DNA from 2 places in the Methylocystis echinoides genome. Region 2 is predicted to be linked to the other one. Evidence: predicted binding sites of a transcription regulator. Region 2 holds the regulator's gene; the other holds the start of a gene.
The links. The regulator PhoB, encoded in region 2, activates phosphate uptake and scavenging genes when phosphate is short. The targets are predictions, from matches to a motif close to TGTCATNNANCTGTCAT.
Positions count from the first base shown of each region.

Region 1: a site for PhoB is predicted at 5,510-5,526, ahead of RVU70_RS09925 (UDP-2,3-diacylglucosamine diphosphatase). Genes of this name have one in related genera too.

Region 1 covers NZ_CP156084.1:2,029,224-2,036,130, reverse strand. Annotated here, with positions in the region: gene RVU70_RS09965 (DciA family protein) at 1-335, opposite strand, end outside; gene mutY (A/G-specific adenine glycosylase) at 387-1,448, shown strand; gene RVU70_RS09955 (Imm74 family immunity protein) at 1,473-1,733, shown strand; gene glpK (glycerol kinase GlpK) at 1,744-3,228, opposite strand; gene RVU70_RS09945 (hypothetical protein) at 3,347-3,631, shown strand; gene RVU70_RS09940 ((2Fe-2S)-binding protein) at 3,896-4,132, shown strand; gene bfr (bacterioferritin) at 4,158-4,634, shown strand; gene RVU70_RS09930 (XRE family transcriptional regulator) at 4,768-5,385, opposite strand; gene RVU70_RS09925 (UDP-2,3-diacylglucosamine diphosphatase) at 5,583-6,431, shown strand; gene RVU70_RS09920 (glycosyltransferase family 1 protein) at 6,432-6,907, shown strand, end outside.
Region 2 covers NZ_CP156084.1:1,400,042-1,406,948, reverse strand. Annotated here, with positions in the region: gene RVU70_RS06830 (fumarylacetoacetate hydrolase family protein) at 1-63, opposite strand, end outside; gene RVU70_RS06825 (Hsp33 family molecular chaperone) at 162-1,121, opposite strand; gene argF (ornithine carbamoyltransferase) at 1,121-2,065, opposite strand; gene RVU70_RS06815 (aspartate aminotransferase family protein) at 2,065-3,261, opposite strand; gene RVU70_RS06810 (GcrA family cell cycle regulator) at 3,708-4,250, shown strand; gene phoB (phosphate regulon transcriptional regulator PhoB) at 4,278-5,024, opposite strand; gene phoU (phosphate signaling complex protein PhoU) at 5,021-5,737, opposite strand; gene pstB (phosphate ABC transporter ATP-binding protein PstB) at 5,751-6,533, opposite strand; gene pstA (phosphate ABC transporter permease PstA) at 6,533-6,907, opposite strand, start outside.

The sequences.
Region 1 (6,907 bases), 630 kb from region 2:
CGGTCGACGCACCGCCAGCCCAGATGGGCGTTCACGCGATCCAGAATCGCCGGCGCCATATGCTGAATTTCGAGGCCGAAGCCGGGCTCGACCCGCAGGACGAGGGTCGCAGGCTCCTGCGGCCGCCCCGGCGCCGCCTTGCGGCCGCGAGCAGGCCATTGCAGCCGCTCGGGCGAACATAGATTGGCGACGCGGGCGCCGACGATCTCCCGCCACCGGATCAGCAGGGACGCTTCCCCAAAGCCTTGCCGCGCCGCGAGGGGGTCGATCTGCCGTTGCACATATTCGGCGAGCGAACGGGTGATTGGTTTTTTCCCGCGCGGCGGGGCGCCCATGCGGTTCCCTTCCCTTGCCTTGGCGCCGGCGCGCCGCCTATTGCTGCGGCGATGATAGAGCCTTTCCAAACCCCGAGAAAGCGCGCCGCCGCGCTCCTCGCCTGGTACGACGCCCACCGGCGCGATCTGCCGTGGCGGGCGGGGCCCGGTGAGCGCGCGGACCCTTACGCGGTCTGGCTTTCCGAAATCATGCTGCAACAGACCACTGTCGCGACGGTCAGGGGCTATTACGAAGCCTTTCTGGCGCGATGGCCCACGGTCGAGGCGCTGGCGGCGGCGCCGCTGGAGGATGTGCTCGCGGCCTGGGCGGGTCTCGGCTATTACGCCCGCGCCCGCAATCTTCACGCCTGCGCGGGCCGTGTCGCCCGCGAGCTGGGCGGCCGCTTTCCTCAAAGCGAAGCCGCGCTCAGGGGCTTGCCCGGCGTCGGGCCTTATACGGCGGGAGCGATCGCGGCGATCGCCTTTGACGCGCCCTCAGCGGCGATCGACGGCAATGTCGAGCGGGTGATGGCGCGGCTCCACGCCATCGCCGCCCCTTTGCGGCAGGCGAAGCCGCTCGTGCGCGAAAAAGTCGAGGAGATGCTTCCCGCCGCACGGGCGGGAGATTTCGCGCAGGCGCTGATGGACCTCGGCGCCACGGTCTGCACGCCGCGCGCGCCGAATTGCGGCGCCTGCCCGCTCGCCGCCGACTGCGTCGCCTATCGGTGCGGCGTGGCGGAGGCATATCCGATCAAGGGTAAGAAAGCCGAAAAGCCGAAGCGGCGCGGCGCCATTTTTGTCCTGCAGCGCGGCGATTTCGCGCTTCTCGCCCGCCGCCCGCCCAAGGGGCTTCTTGGCGGCATGAGCGCATTCCCGGCGACCCCCTTCGACCGCGACGTGCCTCCCGACGACTGGCTCGGCTTCGCGCCCTGCCCCGCGGCCTGGCGGGCGCTGCCCGAATCCGTCGCTCATGTGTTTACCCATTTTGCGTTGAGCGCCACGGTCTTCGTGGCGAGGACGACATCGCCGCGGCCGCTCGGCTCCGCCGGCCGCTGGGCGGCGCTAAGCGATCTCGATAAGGAAGGCCTGCCGACGCTGATGCGCAAGGCGGCGGCGGCGGCGGGGCTGCTTTAGACTGGGGCTGCGGGAGGAGCGACGATGGCGCGGATGAAGATCAAGGTCGAGATGACAGAGGGCGCGATCAGGGTGCGCCACGACAGCCGCACGCTGACGATCCACGCCGAAGCCCCCGACGCGGAGTCGGGCGACGAAACCGATTTCGTCGTGCGGCTCGATGAGATCGATCACTGGGACGCCCCTGACCAGGACAAAGAAATCGACATCGTCGAACTGCAACAAATATTGGACGCGGTCGAAAAGGAACTGGCCAAGCACGGCCTCACAGTCGATTTCGACTGAAACGGCCGCTTCACGCTGACCAGCCGAGCGACCTCTCGACGGCCTTCTCCCACGACGCCACCAGCCGGGCGCGCTCCACGTCCCCCATGCCGGGCTCGAAGCGGCGCTCCGCCCGCCAATGGGCGGCGATGTCGTCGACGCCTTTGAAGAACCCAACCGCGAGCCCGGCGGCGTAGGCGGCGCCGAGGGCGGTGGTTTCGAGATGGTGCGGCCGCACCACCGGGGCGCCCAGAATGTCGGCCTGGAACTGCATCAGCAGGTCGTTCGCCGCCATGCCGCCGTCGACCTTGAGTTCGGAGAGCGCGACGCCGGAATCGGCGCTCATGGCGGCCATCACCTCGCGCGTCTGATACGCAGCCGCCTCCAGAGCGGCGCGGGCGATGTGGCCCTTGTTGGAAAATCTTGTCAGCCCGGCGATGATCCCCCGCGCGTCGCCACGCCAGCGCGGCGCGTAGAGCCCCGAAAAAGCGGGCACGAAATAGACGTCGCCATTATCGGGGACCGACCGCGCCAGCGCCTCTACGTCGGCGCTTTTTTCGATAAGCCCGAGATTGTCGCGCAGCCATTGAATCAGCGCGCCGGCGATGGCGATCGAGCCTTCGAGCGCATAGACGGCCGGCGCGGCGCCGAGCTTGTAGCCGAGCGTCGTGAGCAGGCCGCTTTGCGAAGGGCGCGGCGTCTCGCCCGTGTTCATCAACAGAAAGCAGCCCGTGCCATAGGTGTTCTTGGCGTCGCCCGCTCTGACGCAGGCCTGCCCGAGCAAAGCGGCGTGCTGATCGCCGAGCGCGCCGGCGAGCGGGACGCCCGCGAGCGGATCGCGACAGACGCCGTAAAGCTCGCTCGAAGAGCGGATTTCGGGCAGGCAGGCGCGCGGGATGTCGAAGAGCGTCAGCAATTCGTCGTCCCAGTCGAGCGTCGAGAGATTCATGAGCTGCGTGCGCGACGCGTTTGTGGCGTCGGTGACATGACGGCCGCCCGTCATGTTCCAAATGAGCCAGCTGTCCATGGTTCCGAACAGCGCCTCGCCGCGCTCGGCCTTCCCGCGCGCGCCGGGAAGAGAGTCGAGAAGCCAGGCGAGCTTCAGGCCCGAGAAATAGGCCGCGGGCGGCAGACCGGTTTTCGCGCGAAGGAGACCGCCGGCGCCCTTTGCGGCGAGACGCTCGGCCGCCGCCTGTGTGCGCATGTCCATCCAGACGAGCGCATTGTGCAGCGGCCTTCCGGTCGCGCGGTCCCACAAGAGGCTCGTTTCACGCTGATTTGTGACGCCGACGGCGGCGAGGTCGCCCGGAGTCAGACGCGCGCTGGCGAGCGCGCCGGCGATGGCCGCTCGCGCATTTTGGAGAATCTCGGCCGCGTCATGCTCGACCCAGCCGGGGCGCGGGTAGATTTGCGCATGCTCGCGCTGATCGACCGCGCGGATCTCGCCCGCCTCATCGACGACAATGAAGCGCGTGCTTGTCGTTCCCTGGTCGATCGCGCCGATAAAACGCGCCATGGCGAGCCCTTCCTTGACAGTCGATGAACGGCGGCTTCAGCGCCCGTTCAAGGCGGACCGGCCATTCTTTTGGGGTGAACTCGGACAGAGCCCGTTCGGCTCTCGTGGAGGATGCGTCATGAAAATCGTCATGGTCAAAAGCATCGCGGCGCTGGTCGCGGCCGGCGGGATGTCGCTCGCCGTCTTTCCCGCCTCTGCGACGCCCGGCCTCGACCGCGGCCTGCAGGTGGAAAAGGCGGGGTGCGGGCCCTGGGGCTGCGCGCCCGGATGGCGCGGCCCCGGCTACGGCTATGGGTATGGCCACCGACCCTATTGGCCCCATCGCTATGGCTGGCGTCCGGGTCCGTGGGGCTGGCGTCATCGCTACGGCTGGGGGGGACCCGGCTGGGGTCCGCGCTGGTGAGTCTTCGAAATGACCTGTCCGGGCCGCGGCTCCCGTTGGGGCCGCGGCAGTTTTTCCACAGCATTTTCACATTTTTCTCGGCGGCTGATTGTCCTCACTGGAAGGCTTCCAAATTCTATTTGGTCGGCATGTCCCTTGCGACGCCACGGGGGACAGCCGCGCTCGTGTCGGAAAACCGACACAGGCTGGTTGCAAAAGACGGGAAATTTTGTAACCTACTGATGTAAAAGGTAGTTTGCAATCTTTCCAAACTAGGCGAAACGGATGATCGTCTGTTCCTGTAACGTCCTCTCCGACCGTGATGTGCGTGAAACGCTCCATTCGCGCAGTGACCGACCCTCGGTCGCGTCGGTTTTCCGCAACATGGGCTGTGAGGCCAAGTGCGGGCGCTGCGTTCGCAGCATCGTCTCGATCGTGGATCAGCATGCGGCGGCTAGACTGGACGAATGCGGCGGAAGCGGCGATTGTGACAGCTGCCGCGCCGACGGACTGGCGGCGTGACCATGATCATGGAAAGGAATTGCACATGCGCGGCGACGCGAAGGTTATCGAATATCTCAATCGCGGACTGCGCGCGGAACTGACCGCCGTCAACCAATACTGGCTGCATTATCGCTTCTTCGACAATTGGGGCTATCTCGAACTCGCCAAGAAGTGGCGCGAGGAATCGATCGAGGAAATGCGCCACGCCGACGACTTCACCAAGCGCATCCTTTTTCTCGAAGGCTTTCCCAATATGCAGGTGCTCGACCCGCTGCGCATCGGCCAGACGGTCGAGGAAATCATCGCCGCGGATCTAGCGACGGAAATCGCGGCGCGCGAAGCCTATATCGAGGCCGCGGTCTATTGCGATTCAGTCAACGACCGCGTCTCGATGGAGCTCTTCGAGCGCATCATCAAGAGCGAAGAGGGTCACATCGACTTCCTCGAGACCCAGCAGGAGCTGATCAAGCAGCTGGGCGTGCAGCTCTACGCGCAAAAGCACGTCGGCGGGCTGTCGTAAGGGACAAGCTAGCCAAGAAGCGAAGGAGGACGATCCTCCAACGGCGCTTCGCAGGGTCGCCTTCTCCCTCGAGGGGAGAAGGCGCAACGGGAATCGCGTTCCACGGCCCGGGAGGGTCGGAGAGGGGCGTCCCCTACTCCATCACCGCCGCCTTCAGCATGCAGATCATCGTCGCCTGAGCCTGCGTCTTGCCCGGATTGCGGATCACGTGGCGCCGGTCGCAGCGGTAGCGCAGCGTCTCTCCCGCCTTGACGGTCTCCCGCACGCCCCCGACCTCGACTTCGAGCTCGCCCTCGCGCACCGACAGGCTCTCGACCGAGCCGCGCTGGTGGGCGTCGGATTCGAGGACGCCGCCCGGATCGGCTGACAGCTCATAAGCCTGAAGCCATTCTACGGTCTTGATCCAGCCGATGATGGCGAGGCGACACTTGCCGTCGTCCGAAAGCAGAATCGGCGTGTCGGCCTTGCTCGTCTTTTCGAGAAAAGGCTCGTCCTCCGTCGTCTGCAGGACGCGCTCGATCGAGACGTCGAGCGCCTGGGCGAGGCGCCAGATGGTCGCCAGCGTGGGATTGGTCTCATTGCGCTCGATCTGGCTGATGATCGACTTGGCGACGCCGGATTGTTGCGAAAGCTCCGACAGCGACAGATTATAGGCCTTGCGCAGCCGCTGGATCGTCGCGCCGAGCTGCCCCGAGAGCGCGAGCGCCCCCGCCTCCAGAATCTTGTGCTTTTCCTTCCCTTCGACGCCCATTCTGTCTGCGCCGGACCTTTGGCCCGGCGGCCCTCCCTGTCTCCCAGATTCGTGCGGAACAATACCCGGTTTCGTTCGAAATATCGAACGCCGGGCCGTTGCGTCAATGCGGCCGCCGTTTCGCTGTCATCGGATTGTGACCTCGCTCTGTTGAAACGACGTCTGAACGTCACAACCGGCGGGAGGCGCAGGCGCTCATGGCCGAAGACAAAAATATGCATTTGCCGGGCGGGCCGGAGCCGGACCCCAGGCGCTACCGGACCCTCTTCCTCTCGGACTTGCATCTCGGCGCGAAGGCGGCGCAGGCGCATCTCCTCCTCGACTTTCTTCGGCATAATGACGCGGACACGATCTATCTCGTTGGGGACATCGTCGACGGCTGGAAACTGCGCAAGGGCTGGCACTGGCCGCAGGCCCACAACGACGTGGTGCAGAAGCTGCTTCGCAAGGCCCGCAAGGGCGCGCGCGTCATCTACGTGCCCGGCAATCATGACGAGTTCGCCCGCGACTACACGGGTCTCACCTTTGGCGGAATCGACGTCGTCGACCACGCCGTGCACGAGACGGCGGCGGGTAAGAAAATGCTCGTGATCCATGGCGACCAGTTCGACATCGTCGTGCGCAATGCGCGCTGGCTCGCCCATCTCGGCGACTGGGCCTATGACGTCGCCATCGCCGCCAACACATGGTTCAACCGCGCCCGCAGGCTCTTCGGCGTCGGCTACTGGTCGCTCTCCGCCTGGGCCAAATACAAGGTCAAGAACGCTGTCAATTTCATCGGCGACTATGAGAAGACGCTCGCAGCCGAAGCCGAGCGCCGCGGCGTCGACGGCGTCGTCTGCGGCCATATTCATCACGCGACGATCAAGACGATCGACGGAATCTTATACGTGAACACCGGCGACTTCGTCGAAAGCTGCACGGCGGTCGCCGAGCATGACGACGGCAGTTTCGAAGTGCTCGACTGGCGCATGACGGCGGCCGAGCGCGCAGCCTCCTCCATTGAGGTGAAAGCGCTGCCCGCGCCAAGAGCGGCGGCTGCGTAAATGCGCATACTGGTCGCGACTGACGCCTGGCGTCCGCAGGTCAATGGGGTCGTACGTTCGCTCGAATCGCTCGCCGAGGCGGCGGTCCCGCTCGGCGCCACGCTCGATTTCCTGACGCCGCAGGACTTCTGCTGCGTCCCCATGCCCACTTATCGCGAGATTTCCCTTGCGCTCGCTTCGCCCCGGGCCGTGCGCCGCCGTCTCGCCGCGGGCTACGACCATATCCACATCGCCACCGAAGGTCCCATCGGGCTGGCGACGCGCGCGGTCTGCCTGCGCGACGAACGGGTTTTCACGACATCCTTCCACACGCGCTTTCCCGAATATATCCATGCGCGTACGGGGCTGCCGGTGGACTGGTCCTATGCGGCGCTGCGCCGCTTCCATAATGCCGGCGCAGGCGTCATGGTCGCCACCCCGAGCCTCGCGCGGGAGCTCGACACGCGCGGCTTCCGCCGCCTGCTGCGCTGGTCCCG
Region 2 (6,907 bases):
CTCACCGGCGATGGCGACAGCGGGGCGCGGCGGCGGCGGGAAGACGTATTCGGGATGGGGCATCGGGTCTCAACCTTCAACACAATTGGCGTGGAGAATATTGACGACAAACGAAGCCAAAAGCCGGCAGCGACGACCCGGGCCCCCGGAGCCCGCGGTCCTCAGCCGAGCGCCGCCGGATCGAAGCTGCGGAACGTCGCGCAGAATTCGCACGTGACGCCGATGCGGCCGTCATCGCCCACCATCTCGGCGCGCTCATCGTCGGAGAAGCTTTTCAGGAGCCGCTCGATGCGCTCCTCGGAGCAGCGGCAGAACTCTTCGAGCGGCCGCTCGTTGAAGACCTTGACGCCGCGCTCGTGAAAGAGGCGGAACAGCAGCCGTTCGCCCGAGAGCGACGGGTCGACGAGTTCATGGTCTTCGAGCGTGCCGGCGAGCGCCTGTCCTTCGAGCCAGGCGTCGTCTTCCTCCTGGTCCGCTCCGGCGTCGCGATCGGGCGCGTCGCCGGGCGGCAGGTCCGGCCGGCGCGCGCCGGCGATGGGAAGATATTGCAAAAGCAGCCCGCCGGCGCGCCAGCTGCGCCCCTGCGGCGTGACGACTTCGCCGACGGCGAGGCGCACAAAGGAAGGAATCTGCTCCGACTGGCGGAAATAAGTATGCGCGGCCTCCGCGAGGCTCTCGCCTTCGAGCGGCACGACGCCCTGATAGCGGGCCGCGTCCTCCTCGCGCTCGATGGTCAAGGCGAGATGGCCGCGCCCGAGCAGGGCGGCGGGGGCGGGGTCGTCGATCTCGCCGAGACGCGCGACGTCGTAGCGGGCGAAGCCGCGCAGCTTCCCCGGCGCGTCATAATCCACGACGAGCATGTCGACGGGGCCGTCGCTGCGGGTCTGGAGCTGGAAGCGGCCGTGCGATTCGAGGATCGAACCGAGCAGCGCGGCCAGCGCCAGCGCCTCGCCGAGCAACCGCGCCACCTGCGGGGGGTAGTCATAGTGGCCGAGGATGGCGTCGACCGTCGGTCCAAGCCGCACCAGTCGTCCGCGCAGGTCGAGCGCCTCGACCGCGAAGGGCGTGACGCGATCGTCCCGCGCCTCGCCCGAAACCAGCCGGCTCGGCGCCTCCTGCATCAGGCGACGCCCGGCGCGAGGCACCAGGCCAGCACGCCTTTCTGGGCGTGCAGCCGGTTTTCGGCTTCGTCGAAGACGACGGACTGCGGGCCGTCCATCACCTCGTCGGTGACTTCCTCGCCGCGGTGGGCAGGCAGGCAATGCATGAAAATGGCGTCCTTGGCGGCGTCGCGCATGAGTTTGGCGTCCACCTGATATGGCGCAAGAACCTGGCGGCGGAAGTCCTCGTCGGCGTCGCCCATGGAGACCCAGCAATCGGTGATCACCGCCTGCGCGCCGTCGACGGCGGCGCGCGGGTCGCGCATCACGTTCAACGCCGCGCCTTCGGCCTTCGCCCAGTCGACGAGGCTTTGCGGGGGCGTGAATTCCGCCGGCGTCGCCACATTGATCGTGAATCCGAAACGGGCGGCCGCGTGCACCCAGCTCGCCAGCACATTGTTGGAGTCGCCGACCCAGGCCACGGTGCGGCCGTCGATCGGTCCCAGATGCTCCTCGAAGGTGAGCAGGTCCGCCATGATCTGGCAGGGGTGGGAGCGCTTGGTCAGGCCGTTGATGACCGGAATGGCGGCGTGGCGCGCGAGCTCGGTCAGATCCTCATGCGACAGGATGCGGATCATGACGGCGTCGGCGAAACGCGACAGCACGCGCGCCGTGTCGGCGATGCTCTCGCCGCGGCCGAGCTGCATCTCGCCGCCCGTCAGCATGATCGACTCGCCGCCGAGATCGCGCATGGCGATGTCGAAGGAGACGCGCGTGCGCGTCGACGGCTTGTCGAAGATCATCGCCAGATATTTGCCGGCGAGCGGGCGCTCCGCCGGCGGCGCGCCCTTGACGCGCTTCGCCTTCAGCGACTTGGCGAGATCGAGGATATGGCGCAGATCGTCGCGGGTGAAATCGCAAATATCGAGAAAATGACGCGGCCGCGTCAGCGTGTGCGCGGTCATCACGCCGCTCCCAACTGCTTGGCCGGCGTCGCCAGACGCACGCAGGCGCGCTCGAGGCGCGCCGCGGCCTCGACGATATGCGTCTCGTCGATGATGAGCGGCGGCAACAGCCGCACGACATTGTCGCCGGCAAGAACGGTCAGCAGCCCTTCGGCCCGCGCGGCGGCGGCGAAATCGCCATTGGGCCCGCGCGTCTTCACGCCGAACATCAGCCCCTCGCCGCGCACCGTCTCGATGATCGCCGGATAGCGGTCGTTGAGCTCGGCGAGCCGCTGGCGCAGGAGCGCGCCGAGGCGCGCGACGCGCGGCAGAAAGCCTTCGGCCAGCACCACGTCGAGAACCGCGCCGCCGACGGCGGCCGCCAGCGGATTGCCGCCGAAGGTCGAGCCGTGCGCGCCGAGCGTCATGCCCTTGGCGGCTTCGCGCGTCGCGAGACAGGCGCCGATCGGAAAGCCGCCGCCGAGGCCCTTGGCGAGCGCCACGATGTCCGGCGCTACGCCGGCGTGTTCGCAGGCGAGGAATTTGCCGGTGCGGCCGACGCCGCACTGCACCTCGTCGAGAACCAGCAGCAGGCCGCGCGCGTCGCAGAGGGCGCGCAGTTTTTTCAGGAATTCGGCGGGAAAGACCCGCAGCCCGCCCTCGCCCTGGACGGGTTCGAGCAAAACGCCGGCGGTTTCGTCCGAAATCGCGGATTCGAGCGCGTCGAAGTCCGCGAAGGGAATTTGATCGAAGCCGTCGACCGGCGGGCCGAAACCCTCGAGATATTTGGGATTGCCGCCGGCGGCGATGGTCGCCAGCGTCCGGCCGTGAAAGGCCCCTTCGAAAGTAATCAGCCGATAGCGCTCAGGCGCGCCATTGGCGGCGTGATATTTTCGCGCCGTCTTGATGGCGCACTCCACGGCTTCGGCGCCGGAATTGGCGAAGAAAACCACATCGGCGAAGGTGGCGTCGACGAGGCGCTGCGCCAGCCGCTCGGCCTGCGGGATGCGGTAGAGGTTCGAGACATGCCAGGGCTTCTCGGCCGCCGCCTTCAGCGTCGCGACCAGATGCGGATGCTCATGGCCGAGCGACAGGACCGCGACGCCGGAAGCGAAATCCAGGTAACGGTCGCCGTTCTCAGCGAAGAGCCATGGGCCTTCGCCCCCCGTGAAGGCGATATCGGCCCGCGCATAGGTCGGATAGAGCGCAGAAGTCAACGTCAAGCTCCAAGCCCTCGGGAGCGGCCCGCGGCCGGACCCCAAAAACAAAGCGCCGCCCTTTTTGAGGGCGGCAATCCGAGACTTTGATTTTATGCGCGCGGGCGGCTTCGGTCAAATCCTGCCGCAGGGGCGAGGCCTTGCCTGGGCCGGAGACTTTACAGTCGATTTTCCTCGAAAAAAGCGCGCAAGTGAGTCGCCTGGGCCACACCGGCGCGCGAAAGCGCATGAAAGCCTGTTGAGAACGCCCCCTTCTGCTTGCCAGCGACTCGGACCCGTGATTCAAAAGGATGGTCAGTTTTCGCCGTTGCGGACGCGTTTTTCAAAGCCGCAGGGCGCTTCTCGAGTCTCGATGCGCGTCTCATCGCCGCCGGAGATCCCGGCGCAGCGACGGATGGTGGATTCCGTCGGCGGCGCGTTCGAATCGACCGCTTGGAGGTCAAATTATGTCTTGGACCGAGGAAAGAGTCGATCTGTTGCGCAAGCTTTGGAGCGACGGCCTCAGCGCGAGCCAGGTGGCCGCCGAGCTGGGCCCCGGCATCACGCGCAACGCGGTCATTGGCAAGATTCACCGCCTCGGCCTCGCCGAACGCGCCAAGACAGCGGCCGCGCAGCGCCCGCGCGCGGCGAAGGGGACGGCCCGCCAGCCGGCGACCGCCCCGGTCGTCGCCGCGCCGCGCGCCGGGGGCCACGCGGTCCATGGCAATGTCGCCCTGGCCTTTGCGCCGCAGGCCATGGTCGTCGCCCGCGTCGCGCCGGAGGCCGAGGAGGTCGTCATTCCCATGTCGGAGCGCGTCACGCTGATGGAGTTGCGCGAATCCATGTGCCGCTGGCCGATGGGCGATCCGACGACGCCGGATTTCCGCTTCTGCGGGGCGAAGTCGCCGATCGGCGCCGGCCCCTATTGCGCCCATCATGCGCGCGTCGCCTATCAGCCGGCGCAGGATCGCCGCCGCGCCCGCGATCTCAAGGCCCCGCGCTTCGCGTAATCCTTCCCGAGTTCGGCGGTCCGGCCTTCACTCGCGGCCGAAGGTCTCGTCGAAGGAATAGCCCGAACCGCGCACGGTGCGGATCGGATCCTTCTCCCGCCCGCGGATGAGCGCCTTGCGCAGGCGCCCGACATGGACGTCGACCGTGCGCTCGTCGATTTCAGCCGACATGCCCCAGACGCTGTCGAGCAACTGCGCCCGCGTGAACACGCGGCCGGGCTTCTCCATCAGATATTCCAGCAGGCGGAACTCGGTCGGGCCGAGATGGATCTCGCGGCCCGAGCGGCGCACCCGACGCGTTTCGCGGTCGAGGTCGATGTCCCCCGCCGTCAGCCGCGAGGCGACGCGCTCCGGCCGGGCGCGTCGCAACAGCGCGCGCACGCGGGCCATCAGTTCGGGCGTCGAGAAGGGCTTCACGACATAGTCGTCCGCGCCGACCGACAGGCCCCGCACGCGTTCGCCCTCTTCGCCGCGCGCGGTCAGCATGATGATCGGCATGTCGCGGGCGACGTCGCGGGCGCGCAGCCGCCGGCAGATTTCGAGACCCGAGACGCCGGGCAGCATCCAGTCGAGCAGCAGAAGGTCGGGCGGCGATTCCGCAATGCGCAGTTCCGCCTCGTCGCCATTGTCGACATGCTCGACCTGATAGCCTTCAGCTTCGAGATTATAGACGAGCAGCGTGGCGAGCGGGACCTCGTCCTCGACAACGAGAATGCGCGGCGGGCGATCGGCCCGGCCTTCGCGGGGAAGGGTTTGAATAATGGTTTCGTTCATTGCGCGACGTCTTGTTCCGATCCGCGGAGGCCGATGCGGGATTTCGGCCGCTCCATCGGCAGGCTTTCGCCGGTGGCGAGATAGACGACCGTCTCCGAAATATTGGTCGTGTGGTCGCCGATGCGTTCGAGGTTCTTCGAGCAGAAGAGGAGATGCGTGCAAAAGGAGATGTTGCGCGGGTCCTCCATCATGAAGGTCAAGAGGTCGCGGAACACGCTGTCTTCCAGCGCGTCGAGATCGGCGTCGTTCTCCCACACCGCGCGGGCGCGCTCCACGTCGCGCAGCGCATAGGCGTCGAGCGCGTCCTTGAGCTGCGTCGCCGCGACCTCGTGCATCGACCGCAAGCCGACAATGGCGCGCGGCAGCCGCGCTTCGGTGGCGATCTTCAGCGTGCGCTTGGCGATGTTCTTCGCGAGATCGCCGATCCGCTCGATGTCGCCGGAAATGCGGATCGCGGCGATGCATTCGCGCAGATCGACCGCCAGAGGCTGGCGCCGCGCGATCGTCAGCACGGCGTTCTCTTCGATCTCGCGCTGGAGAATGTCGAGGCGCGCGTCGCTCGCGACGACGCGCTGGGCCAGGTCGACGTCGAGCATCGACAAAGCGTCCATGGCCTCCGCCAGCATCTTCTCGGCGACGCCGCCCATCTCGGAAATACGGCGGCCCAGCGCCTCGAGATCGCGGTCGTAGGACTTGACGATATGTTCGCTCATGCGATGTCCTTCCTCACCCGAAGCGGCCGGTGATGTAATCCTGGGTGCGCTTTTCGCGCGGCTTGTTGAAGACCTCGTCGGTGTCGCCGAATTCGACGAGCTCGCCGAGATACATGAAGGCCGTATAGTCGGAGACGCGCACGGCCTGCTGCATGTTGTGGGTGACGATGGCGATCGTATAGTCGTTGGCGAGCTCCTCGATGAGCTCCTCCACTTTGGCCGTGGAGATCGGGTCGAGGGCGGAGCAGGGCTCGTCGAAGAGGATCACCTCCGGCTGCACGGCGACGCTGCGCGCGATGCACAGGCGCTGCTGCTGGCCGCCCGAAAGCCCGAGCCCGCTCGTGTGCAGCTTGTCCTTCACCTCGTCCCAGAGCGCCGCGCCGCGCAAGGCTTCCTCGACGCGCTGGTCCATGTCGGCGCGCGACAATTTCTCGTAAAGGCGAACGCCGAAGGCGATGTTCTCATAGATCGACATCGGGAAGGGCGTCGGCTTCTGGAAGATCATGCCGACGCGCGCGCGCAGCGCATTGATGTCGATCGCCGGATCGAGAATATTCTCGCCGTCGAGCAGCACCTCGCCCTCGGCGCGTTGGCCGGGGTAGAGGTCGTACATGCGGTTTAAGACCCGCAGCAGCGTCGACTTTCCGCAGCCAGAGGGACCGATGAAGGCCGTGACCTTATGCGTCTGCAGCGGCAGCGAAATGGATTTCAGCGCCTTTGACGCGCCGTAAAAGAAATCCAGGCCCTGGACCGAAATCTTGGCGGCGTGTTCTTTGACCTGTGCGGGGGCGTTCATCACGATTTTCTCCGACCGGCGCTGAGCGCGCGGGCTGTGATCGAGAGAGCGAGGACGGCGGCGGTGATCAGCAGCGCGCCGGTCCAGGCGAGCTGCTGCCAGTCTTTGTAGGGCGACAAAGCGAACTGGAAGATGACGACCGGGAGGCTCGCCATCGGCGCCAGGAGATCGCTGCTCCAGAACTGATTGTTGAGCGCGGTGAAGAGCAGCGGCGCGGTTTCGCCGGAGACGCGCGCCACCGCGAGCAGCACGCCCGTCACCAAGCCCGCCTTGGCGGCGCGATAGGCGACATGCGCGACGACATGGGAGCGTGGCGCGCCGAGCGCGGCGGCCGCCTCGCGCATCGATCCCGGCACCAGCAGCAGCATGTCCTC